Regions from separate parts of the Streptomyces sp. HUAS MS02 genome, predicted to be linked through region 3. Evidence: riboswitches for the same ligand, from Rfam matches in the RefSeq annotation. Region 3 holds a riboswitch; each other region holds the start of a gene.
What was found. Region 3 has a riboswitch for cyclic di-AMP ahead of ACZ9QC_RS10185 (M23 family metallopeptidase). Riboswitches for the same ligand answer to the same signal wherever they lie in the genome.
Positions count from the first base shown of each region.

Region 1: another riboswitch for cyclic di-AMP. It lies ahead of ACZ9QC_RS22260 (M23 family metallopeptidase); the one in region 3 lies ahead of ACZ9QC_RS10185 (M23 family metallopeptidase).
Region 2: another riboswitch for cyclic di-AMP. It lies ahead of ACZ9QC_RS36335 (C40 family peptidase); the one in region 3 lies ahead of ACZ9QC_RS10185 (M23 family metallopeptidase).
Region 4: another riboswitch for cyclic di-AMP. It lies ahead of ACZ9QC_RS25370 (transglycosylase family protein); the one in region 3 lies ahead of ACZ9QC_RS10185 (M23 family metallopeptidase).

Region 1 is NZ_CM146747.1:5,181,061-5,183,251, reverse strand. It holds gene ACZ9QC_RS22260 (M23 family metallopeptidase) at 23-1,084, opposite strand; cyclic di-AMP (ydaO/yuaA leader) riboswitch at 1,095-1,257, opposite strand; gene ACZ9QC_RS22255 (PP2C family protein-serine/threonine phosphatase) at 1,567-2,191, opposite strand, start outside.
Region 2 is NZ_CM146747.1:8,404,412-8,406,602, reverse strand. It holds partial or broken gene ACZ9QC_RS36340 (helix-turn-helix domain-containing protein) at 1-282, opposite strand, end outside; cyclic di-AMP (ydaO/yuaA leader) riboswitch at 749-919, shown strand; gene ACZ9QC_RS36335 (C40 family peptidase) at 923-1,396, shown strand; gene ACZ9QC_RS36330 (DUF6328 family protein) at 1,471-2,091, shown strand; gene ACZ9QC_RS36325 (ATP-binding protein) at 2,063-2,191, opposite strand, start outside.
Region 3 is NZ_CM146747.1:2,387,293-2,389,483, forward strand. It holds gene ACZ9QC_RS10180 (GntR family transcriptional regulator) at 1-298, opposite strand, end outside; gene ACZ9QC_RS10185 (M23 family metallopeptidase) at 504-1,292, opposite strand; cyclic di-AMP (ydaO/yuaA leader) riboswitch at 1,306-1,478, opposite strand; gene ACZ9QC_RS10190 (M16 family metallopeptidase) at 1,682-2,191, opposite strand, start outside.
Region 4 is NZ_CM146747.1:5,879,449-5,881,639, forward strand. It holds gene ACZ9QC_RS25365 (transglycosylase family protein) at 1-498, shown strand, start outside; cyclic di-AMP (ydaO/yuaA leader) riboswitch at 681-880, shown strand; gene ACZ9QC_RS25370 (transglycosylase family protein) at 885-1,559, shown strand; gene eno (phosphopyruvate hydratase) at 2,002-2,191, shown strand, end outside.

The DNA of each region.
Region 1 (2,191 bases), 2.8 Mb from region 3:
CCGGGGTTGGTGCTGTCGGCCGTTACGGGTTGAGGCCCTTGCTGCGGAGCCAGGCCGCCGGGTCGATGCCGGTGGTGGAGCCGCCGGGGTGGACCTCCATGTGGAGGTGGGCGCCCGTGACGTTGCCGGTGGCGCCGACGCGGCCGATGACGTCGCCGGTGGCGACCTTCTGGCCGACGCTCACGCCGATGGAGGACTGGTGGGCGTACCAGATCTCGGTGCCGTCATCGAGGGTGAGGACGGTCTTGTAGCCGTAGGAGCCCTCGTAGCCGGCCTGCGTGATGGTGCCGCTGCCTACGGCCTTGATCAGGGTGCCGGTGGGGGCCGCGAAGTCGAGGCCGGTGTGGTAGCCGGAGGACCAGTACGGGCCGGCCTGACCGAAGCTGGAGGTGAGGGTGTACGAGGAGGTGGGCAGCGTGAACTGCTTGGCCAGGGCGGCGAGACGCTCGGCTTCCTTCTTCGCCGCGGCCTCCTCCTCCGCCTTCTTCTTGGCGGCGGCCTCCTTGGCCTCGGCTTCCTTCTTCTCCTTGGCGGCCTGCTCGGCGGCCTGCTCCGCGGCGGCGGTCTGCGCGGCCTCGGCGGCGGCCTTGTCGAAGGCGTCCTGCTGGGACTCGGCCTGCGCCATGATGCGGGCGCGCAGCGCCTCACCGGCGTCCGCGGTGCCCTGCTCGGTGTCGGCGGCGATCAGCCCCGCGTTGCTGAGGGGGGAGGTGGAACCCTGGGGCTCCGGCTCGTCGGCCTCGTCCTCGAAGACCGAGCCGACGTTCGGCATGTCGGGCATCGATATGGAGACGGGGGCCTTGCCGGATTGCGCGCTCGCCATCCCGGCACCGCTGACGGCGGCTATGACACCGACGCCGAGGACCGTGGAGCTGCGGGCCAGACCGTTACGGGCGAGTACGCCGGTCTTCTTGGCGACGCGGTGCCGACCGCGAACGGGACGAAGCGAATCCTCACTGGGATTCCACTCCTGCCAGGGGCCCTCGTTGTCACTGTTGTAGCTGCCGTAGCCGAACGTCTGGCTCTCGCCGTCACGTTGGGCCGGCACGAACGGGGCTTCGGTCGCGGACCGGTTCGACGCCACGTGGGCGTACTCCTTCCTTCCTTCTCGCCTACCGGGTTAGCTGACGGGTTCGGAGCAGGAAGGTCTCCTACGCGCGTAAACCGGTCGTGCGTACTGCCACGGCGGTTTCCGTGCGATTCACCCCAGGGTTGGTGGTTCCCCGGTTCCCTTGCGGGATTCGGCGCGTGAGCACGGAGCCGTCTCTTGTGACGGCTGGGACGACCGCGCTGCGTTATCGAACGTTAATAGACGCGAGTACTCCATTCCAAGCTGTTCCGAATGATCGTTCCGCTCTTCGCGCAGGACTTTACGGGTCATGAGGGGCCGAAAACGGGCGAGTTGACCTTGACTCGCGAGTAACAGTTGCTCTGACGTGACGTCAGTTGTTATACGGAGAACGGTGGAGCGGCCACGCTCGGTGACATCTCCACCCCGCGAACGCCGGACGACCACACCTACGGACGTCGGACGACCACACCTCACGAACATCGGACGACCAGATTTCACGGGCGGCGGATCGCCAGGAGGGCCATGTCGTCCGTGGTGCGGTCGCCCGTGTGCCGGCGCACCTCCTCCGCGAGCGTCGTCAGCAGGGCGCCCGGTGCGGTGAAGACACGGCCCGAGAGGCGCGCGGCCGGGTCGTAGAAGACACCGTGCGCGTCGCGCGCCTCGGACAGGCCGTCGGTGTAGAAGAGCAGCGTGGCCCCGGGCGGGAACCCGGTCTCCTCCGCGCGGTCCGGCCAGGCGCCCAGGTCGTCCATGCCGAGCGGCAGCGCGGGCCGCGGGGCGTCCAGGGTGCACATCGTGCCGTCGGCGTGCAGCAGCAGGGGCGAGGGGTGGCCCCGGTTGACGATCCGGGCGCGGCCCGCGCCGTGCGGGAACTCCGCGAGCACGGCCGTCACGAACCCCTCGTACTCCACCGCCTCGTCCCTCCGCGCGGCCTCCCGCCGCGTCCCCTCCCGGGCCAGCGCCCGTTCCAGCCGCTGGGCCACCGCTTCGAGCGTCGCCTCCTGCTCGGCCGCCTCCCGGAACGCCCCGATCAGCACCGCCACCGCGGACACCGCCCCCAGCCCCTTGCCGCGTACGTCGCCGACGAAGAGCCGTACGCCGTGGGGCGAGTCCTGCACC
Region 2 (2,191 bases), 6.0 Mb from region 3:
GACTCCGTGGGTGCGGTGCAGCAGGAGGGGACGGCCTCCCGCCCACCGAGGGTCCAGGCAGGCCAGGCCGATCTCGTTGAACCGATGGATCGCATCGCGCACGGTGTCCTCGTCGGCCTGCACCAGCTGGGCGATCACCGGGAACCGGTTCCCGCCGGCGGACGTCAGTTGCATCATCGCGTGTCGGAAGCGCACCGAACTGCTGCTGCCCCGGCACACGATCTGCTGCAGCTTCTGCCCCTCCTGGTCGGTCAACCTGCGCACGCGGACAGGCTCAGCCACCGCACCCCAGCACTCGGATCGGACATACCGCACATCCGTCCGCCCCGCCCACCAACCCGGCGAACCAATGTGGACAGAGCACCAGAGCGTCTGAACCGATCCCGGGGCGCTCGCCGTACTACTGACGGAGCGTCCGGTCCAGGTTTCGCGCCGTCCGGACGGCCTACTGCGATCGACCCATCGGCCCATACGTCGTGAGGACCTGTCAAGTTGCGCAACACGCCTGGTACCGGGCCGGAATGCACCATTCCGGTGCTGGTGCGGACCTCCTCGACCGCCTGGACACAACAGCCGAAAAGGGTCTGTCCACCCGAACGGGCGAGTGGTGAGTAAGACCACAAATCCACGGTTCCGTTGGGATTTTCGGACTTCAGTGCGTCAAGATCCCTTCCTGACGACAAGCCCCCGCCGCAGCGGCGGGGCGATCCGGGTGGACGCCGAGTCCTGCCGCCGCCCGGATGACCGGTCGACAGAAGTGCATCGGCAGGAGTGGAGGACCCAAGCACGACGGGTCGCCGGAACGGTCAAGCCATGACCGCGCCGAGCAGCCCTTGGGGTGAAGCCGCGTCAGCGGCCGGGCAACTTCGCCAGCCCGAATCCGACAGGTCATCCTTCACAGGCGGCTGACGAAGGGTTGCGCATGACTGCGCTGAATCGTGTCCCGTCGCTGTTGACCCGGGCCGGCACGGCCTCGGCTCTGACCATCGCCGCTGTCAGCGGCAGCATCGTGGTCCCGGGCGTCGCAGCCGACGCCGAGGCCGCCACGGTGGCGTCGAAGGCACTCAAGGTCGCGGCTTCCAAGAAGGGCTCCCCTTACAAGTACGGCGCCACGGGCCCGAGCAGGTTCGACTGCTCAGGGCTGACGCTCTACTCGTTCAAGAAGGCGGGCAAGAAGCTGCCCCGTACTGCTCAGCAGCAGTACAACAAGACGAAGCACATCTCCGCGAGCAGCCGCAAGCTCGGAGACCTCGTCTTCTTCCACTCGGGCTCGAACGTCTATCACGTCGGTATCTACGCGGGGAAGGGAAAGATCTGGCACTCGCCGAAGACGGGTGACGTCGTCCGGCTGCAGAAGCTCTGGACGAAGAACGTCTGGTACGGCCGGGTCCGCTGACCCACGTGGGGGCGGCGGGGAGCTCCGCCGCCCCCACGGGCGTGCGACCGGCGGTTTTGGATACCCGTTCGACCATGGCCGACGAACGCACCCGCCCCGCACGCAACGAGACCCCACTCGAACGCGCCGACCGCAATTTCTCCGAACTGCTGCAGGAACTGCGCGTCACCCAGACCGGGGTGCAGATCCTCTTCGCCTTCCTGCTGACGCTGGCCTTCACCCCGCGCTTTCCGGACCTGGACTCCGTCCAGCGCGCCACGTACGTCATCACCCTGCTGCTCTCGGTCCTCGCGGCGACGCTCTTCACCGCCCCGGCCGCCCTGCACCGCTCGCTCTTCCAGCAGAACGCCAAGCCCGTCATCGTCCAGGTCTCGTCGAGGCTGGCCACCGCGGGCCTGATCGTGCTGATGCCGGCCTTCACCGGATCCGTCCTGCTCGTCGTGGACGTGACGCTCGGCCGGACTGCCGGGATCGCCGCCGGGGCCGGCACCCTCCTCGTGTGCCTGAGCCTGTGGGCCGTCCTCCCGAAGCTGGTGGGCCGTGTCTCCGACCGCTACGGCTCGACTCCGACCACGCCCGCACGTCCCCCCGCGCCCGCACCGTCATCGAGGACGCCTCAGGGCCCGGACACGAACGCGGACACGGAAGACACGAACTGGGACGCCGTCACGTCTCCTGCGGACCGCCCGCGCTGACCGGCTGGGCCGGGACCGTCCAGGGCAGTTCGATCGCCACCGTCTTGCCGCCCTCCCGGGTGGGTCTGACGCTGAGCCTGCCCCCGCACTCGGCGGTCAG
Region 3 (2,191 bases):
GCGCCTCCGTACGGCGCTGTGCGGCGCGGGCGGCCCCCAGGGGCTCCAGCAGCATGCGCATCTCCAGCAGGTCGGCCGCCTCCTGCTCGGTCGGCTCGGCGACGCACGCGCCCGCGTGCCGGCGGGTCACCACGAACCCCTCGGCCTCCAGCGTGCGCAGGGCCTCGCGCACGGGCACCCGGCTGACGCCGTACCGGCGGGCGAGCAGTTCCTCGGTGAGCCGGCTGCCGCGCTCGTAGACACCCGCGACGATGTCATCACGGATCGCCGTGCATACCGAGTGCGCCGGAATACGCATGACCGACCTCCGCCTTAATCCCCGTGAAACGTCGATGATTGACGTGTGTTCCAGCGACTCTATTGCAGCGAGCGGGAATTTCCGATGGCGGACCGGAATCCAAGGATATTTTTTGGACAGGAGCTACGTCACACAGCGGGTATGCATGAACGAGGAAAGCCCCGGCTCGATGAGCCGGGGCCTCCAGGGAAGCGTCGGGGACGCGTCAGACGTTCACGCCGTGCGAACGCAGGTACGCGGCGGGGTCCATGTCCGAGCCGTACTCGGCCGTCGTCCGGGCCTCGAAGTGCAGATGCGCCCCGGTGACGTTGCCGGTCGCCCCGGAGAGGCCTATCTGCTGGCCGGGGGTGACCGTCTGGCCGACGGAGACGCCGATGGACGACAGGTGGCCGTACTGGGTGTAGGTGCCGTCGTTCATCTTGATGACGATGTTGTTGCCGTAGGCACCGCCCCAGCCCGCCTCGACGACGGTGCCGGAGCCGACCGCGAGGACGGGCGTACCGGACGCGGCGTGGAAGTCGACACCGGTGTGGCTGCCGGAGGACCAGACGGCACCGCCGGTCTTGTAGCCGGTGGAGATGTAGGAGCCGCTGATGGGCGCGACGTAGGCGTTGAGGCGCTCACGCTCGGCCGCGCGGGCGGCACGGGCCTTGATCTCCTCGCGCTCCTTGGCGGCGGCACGCTCCTGCTCGGCCTTCTCGGCGGCGGCCTTCCTGGCCTCCTCCTGCGCCTTCTTCTTGACGGCGGCCACCTCGGCGGCCTGCTCCTGGGCGGCGGCCTGCGCGTCGACCTGGTCGGCGACCGTGTCGCCGAGGGTGATGATCTGGTTCAGGCCGGTCTGCTCGACGGCGGGCTCCTCCGCGGCGAGCGCGGGGCCGGCCAGGGTGCCGAAGACGCCGGTGGTGGTGAGAGCGGCCACGCCCACGTTTCGCGTGGTCGTGCGCTGCACACGGCTGGGACGGCGGTGCTTCCCGGGGGCGCGGGTGAACGCCATGAAGTGGCTGGTCCTTTCCTTCCTTCTCGCCTACCGGGTTAGCTGACGGGTTCGGAGCAGGAAGGTCTCCTACGGCTACCCCTCGTTTCGCGTCGCTCCGCGAAGGGCACCCGATTCACCCCAGGGACGTGATGGGTCCCCGGCTCCCCTGGCTCGCGCCATGCGGGGACTCGGCGATGACTGTCCGGTGCCGCGGCTGCGGCGAACTTCTGACGAACAGCCGGACCGACGCTAAGTGGGCCGTCTTCGAAATAACAAACGGATCACAGGATTTGTTAACTACGCCACAGGGCAGACACACAACCTCCGCCATCAATACGGACAAACAGGGGCCCTGGTGACTCTTCCGTCACCAGGGCCCCACTGACACGCGTCCGTCAGGCCGGCTCCTACTCGGCCGGAACGACGGTGACTTCGCCGATTCCGAGGGCCCTGACGGGCTCCTCGATCTGCGCGGCGTCCCCGACGAGGACGGTCACCAGACGGTCCACCGGGAAGGCGCTCACGGCCGCCGCGGTGGCCTCCACGGTGCCGGTGGCGGCGAGTTGGCGGTACAGCGTCGACTGGTAGTCGTCCGGCAGGTACTGCTCGACCTGGTCGGCCAGCGTGCTCGCCACGGCCGCGGCCGTCTCGAACTTGAGGGGGGCCACCCCGACGAGGTTCTGCACGGCGACGTCACGCTCGGCGTCGGTCAGGCCCTCGGCGGCGAGGGTGCGCAGCACCGTCCACAGGTCGTCGAGCGCAGGACCGGTGTTGGGGGTGTCGACGGAGCCACTGATGGCGAGCATCGCGATGCCCGAACCGTCGGGCGCGGCCCGCAGGACCTGGCCGAACGCCCGCACGCCGTAGGTGTAGCCCTTCTCCTCGCGCAGGACGCGGTCCAGGCGGGAGGTGAGGGT
Region 4 (2,191 bases), 3.5 Mb from region 3:
GGTGACGGGTCCGACTCGGCCGAGCCCTCGGACTCGACCGGCTCGACCGCCGACGGCTCCACCGAGGCCGAGGTCGAGGCCGGCGCGGACGACTCCGCGACCTCCGAGGGGGCAAAGTCGGACAAGTCTGAGCAAAGCGACAAGTCTTCGGCCGGTGAGAGTGATGCCGGTACCGGTCGCCACCGCGGCGCCAGCGCCGACGAGAGCGCCGCCGTCGACGCGGAGGCCGGTGTGGACGCGACCGAGGGCTCCCGCGCCGCCGACCCCACCCCCTCCGGCCGTCACGCCTCCCGTGGCGGCGACGCGGCGCAGGCGGCCACGGACGGCGCGTACACCGTCCGTGCGGGCGACAGCCTGACGCGGATCGCCAACTCGCTGGACCTGACCGGCGGGTGGCGCGAGCTGTACGCCGAGAACGAGACCACGGTCGGAACCGACCCGGACCTCATCCTTCCCGGTCAGACCCTCGAAGTCGGTGCCGAAACGGGCGAAAAGTAGCGAGAGTTCGGGTCACCATTCGCCCCTGAATGCCCGTTTTGATCTCCATGGGAGATGAATCACAGACCCCCTGATCGTCTTTGAAATTCGGGCAATCACCTGTTTACGGTCGTGACCGCTCGCCACAGCGGGCCCCTGCGGTCGGTACGCCGAATCCTGCCAACGGCCGCAAGGAACAGTCGTCGCGTCAAGCGCCGTAGGCAGGAGCGGGGGACCCAAGGTAAGTGCCGGGTCCGGTGGTTGCGGCCCTTCGGGGGCGTACGTCCGGAACCGGCTCGGGGTGAAGCCGCGCCATGTGAGCCGAGAGGCGAGCGGACGCGGCCGGGCAACTCAACCGGCCCGAACCCGACAGCTCACCTCGCAGGCGTCGGTGAGGGGATCTCTCCATGCTGTTTTCCAGCAAGGGCAAGCACCGTCGCCCGTCCAAGGCTGTTCGCGCCATCGCCGTCGCCGGTGTCACCGGCGCCGCCGCCGTCGCCGCCCCGCTGATGGCCGCCGGCAGCGCCTCCGCCGCCACCGCCTCCGAGTGGGACGCCGTCGCCCAGTGCGAGTCCGGCGGCAACTGGTCCATCAACACCGGCAACGGCTACTACGGCGGCCTGCAGTTCGCGGCCTCCACCTGGGCCGGCTACGGCGGCACGCAGTACGCCTCCACCGCCGACCAGGCGACCAAGGCCCAGCAGATCGCCATCGCCGAGAAGGTCCTCGCGGGCCAGGGCAAGGGCGCCTGGCCGGTCTGCGGCAAGGGCCTGTCCAGCGCCTCGTACGACGGCGCCGCCGCCTCCTCCTCGAACTCCGGCACCTCGCAGAAGAGCACCGAGAAGAGCGGCGAGGAGACCCGCGCCTCCCGTTCCTCCGAGCGCGCCACCGTCGAGACCCCGACCGGCAAGAAGGTCAAGAAGGGCGACGGCGAGTACAAGGTCGTCAGCGGCGACACCCTCAGCGGCATCGCCGAGAAGAAGAACGTCAAGGGTGGCTGGGAGAAGCTCTTCGAGCTGAACAAGGACATCATCGACGACGCCGACTTCATCTACCCGGGCCAGCAGCTCCACCTGAGCTGACCCCGGGCGAGGACGACGACTACCACACGCCTGCCGTCCCCCACGGCCGCCCCCATGGCCGGGCAGGCGGGGCTGGTTCGGCCGGGCCGAGAAATTCGGGCCGCTTCCCGGCTGAACCACAGCCCGCTCACATCCGTGTCCTCCATAGTGAAGACCTCGTGAGGCCGTCCCCCGTCCCCACGAGCTCCCCGCCCCGGTGCGCATTCCCCCGTACGCACCGGGGCGGGGTTTTTCATGCCCGTGCACCTCCAGGCCCGCCCCGCGGGACCCTTCCCGTTCACTTTCTGGCCCACCCCCCTTTGTTCCGGACTGAAACAATGGGTACGGTCTGTCTGTCCACGGGACGGTCGGTCGGCTGCCGACGCGCCCGGGGCGGTTAGGCTCTAGTCGCAAGGCCCGCGGGCCCCGCACTTCCGCGTCACATCCCATGAAGGAGATGCTCGTGCCGTCCATCGACGTCGTCGTAGCCCGGGAAATCCTCGACTCGCGAGGCAACCCCACCGTCGAGGTCGAGGTCGGCCTCGACGACGGCAGCACCGGTCGTGCCGCCGTCCCGTCCGGCGCCTCCACCGGTGCCTTCGAAGCCATCGAGCTCCGTGACGGCGACCCCAACCGCTACCTCGGCAAGGGTG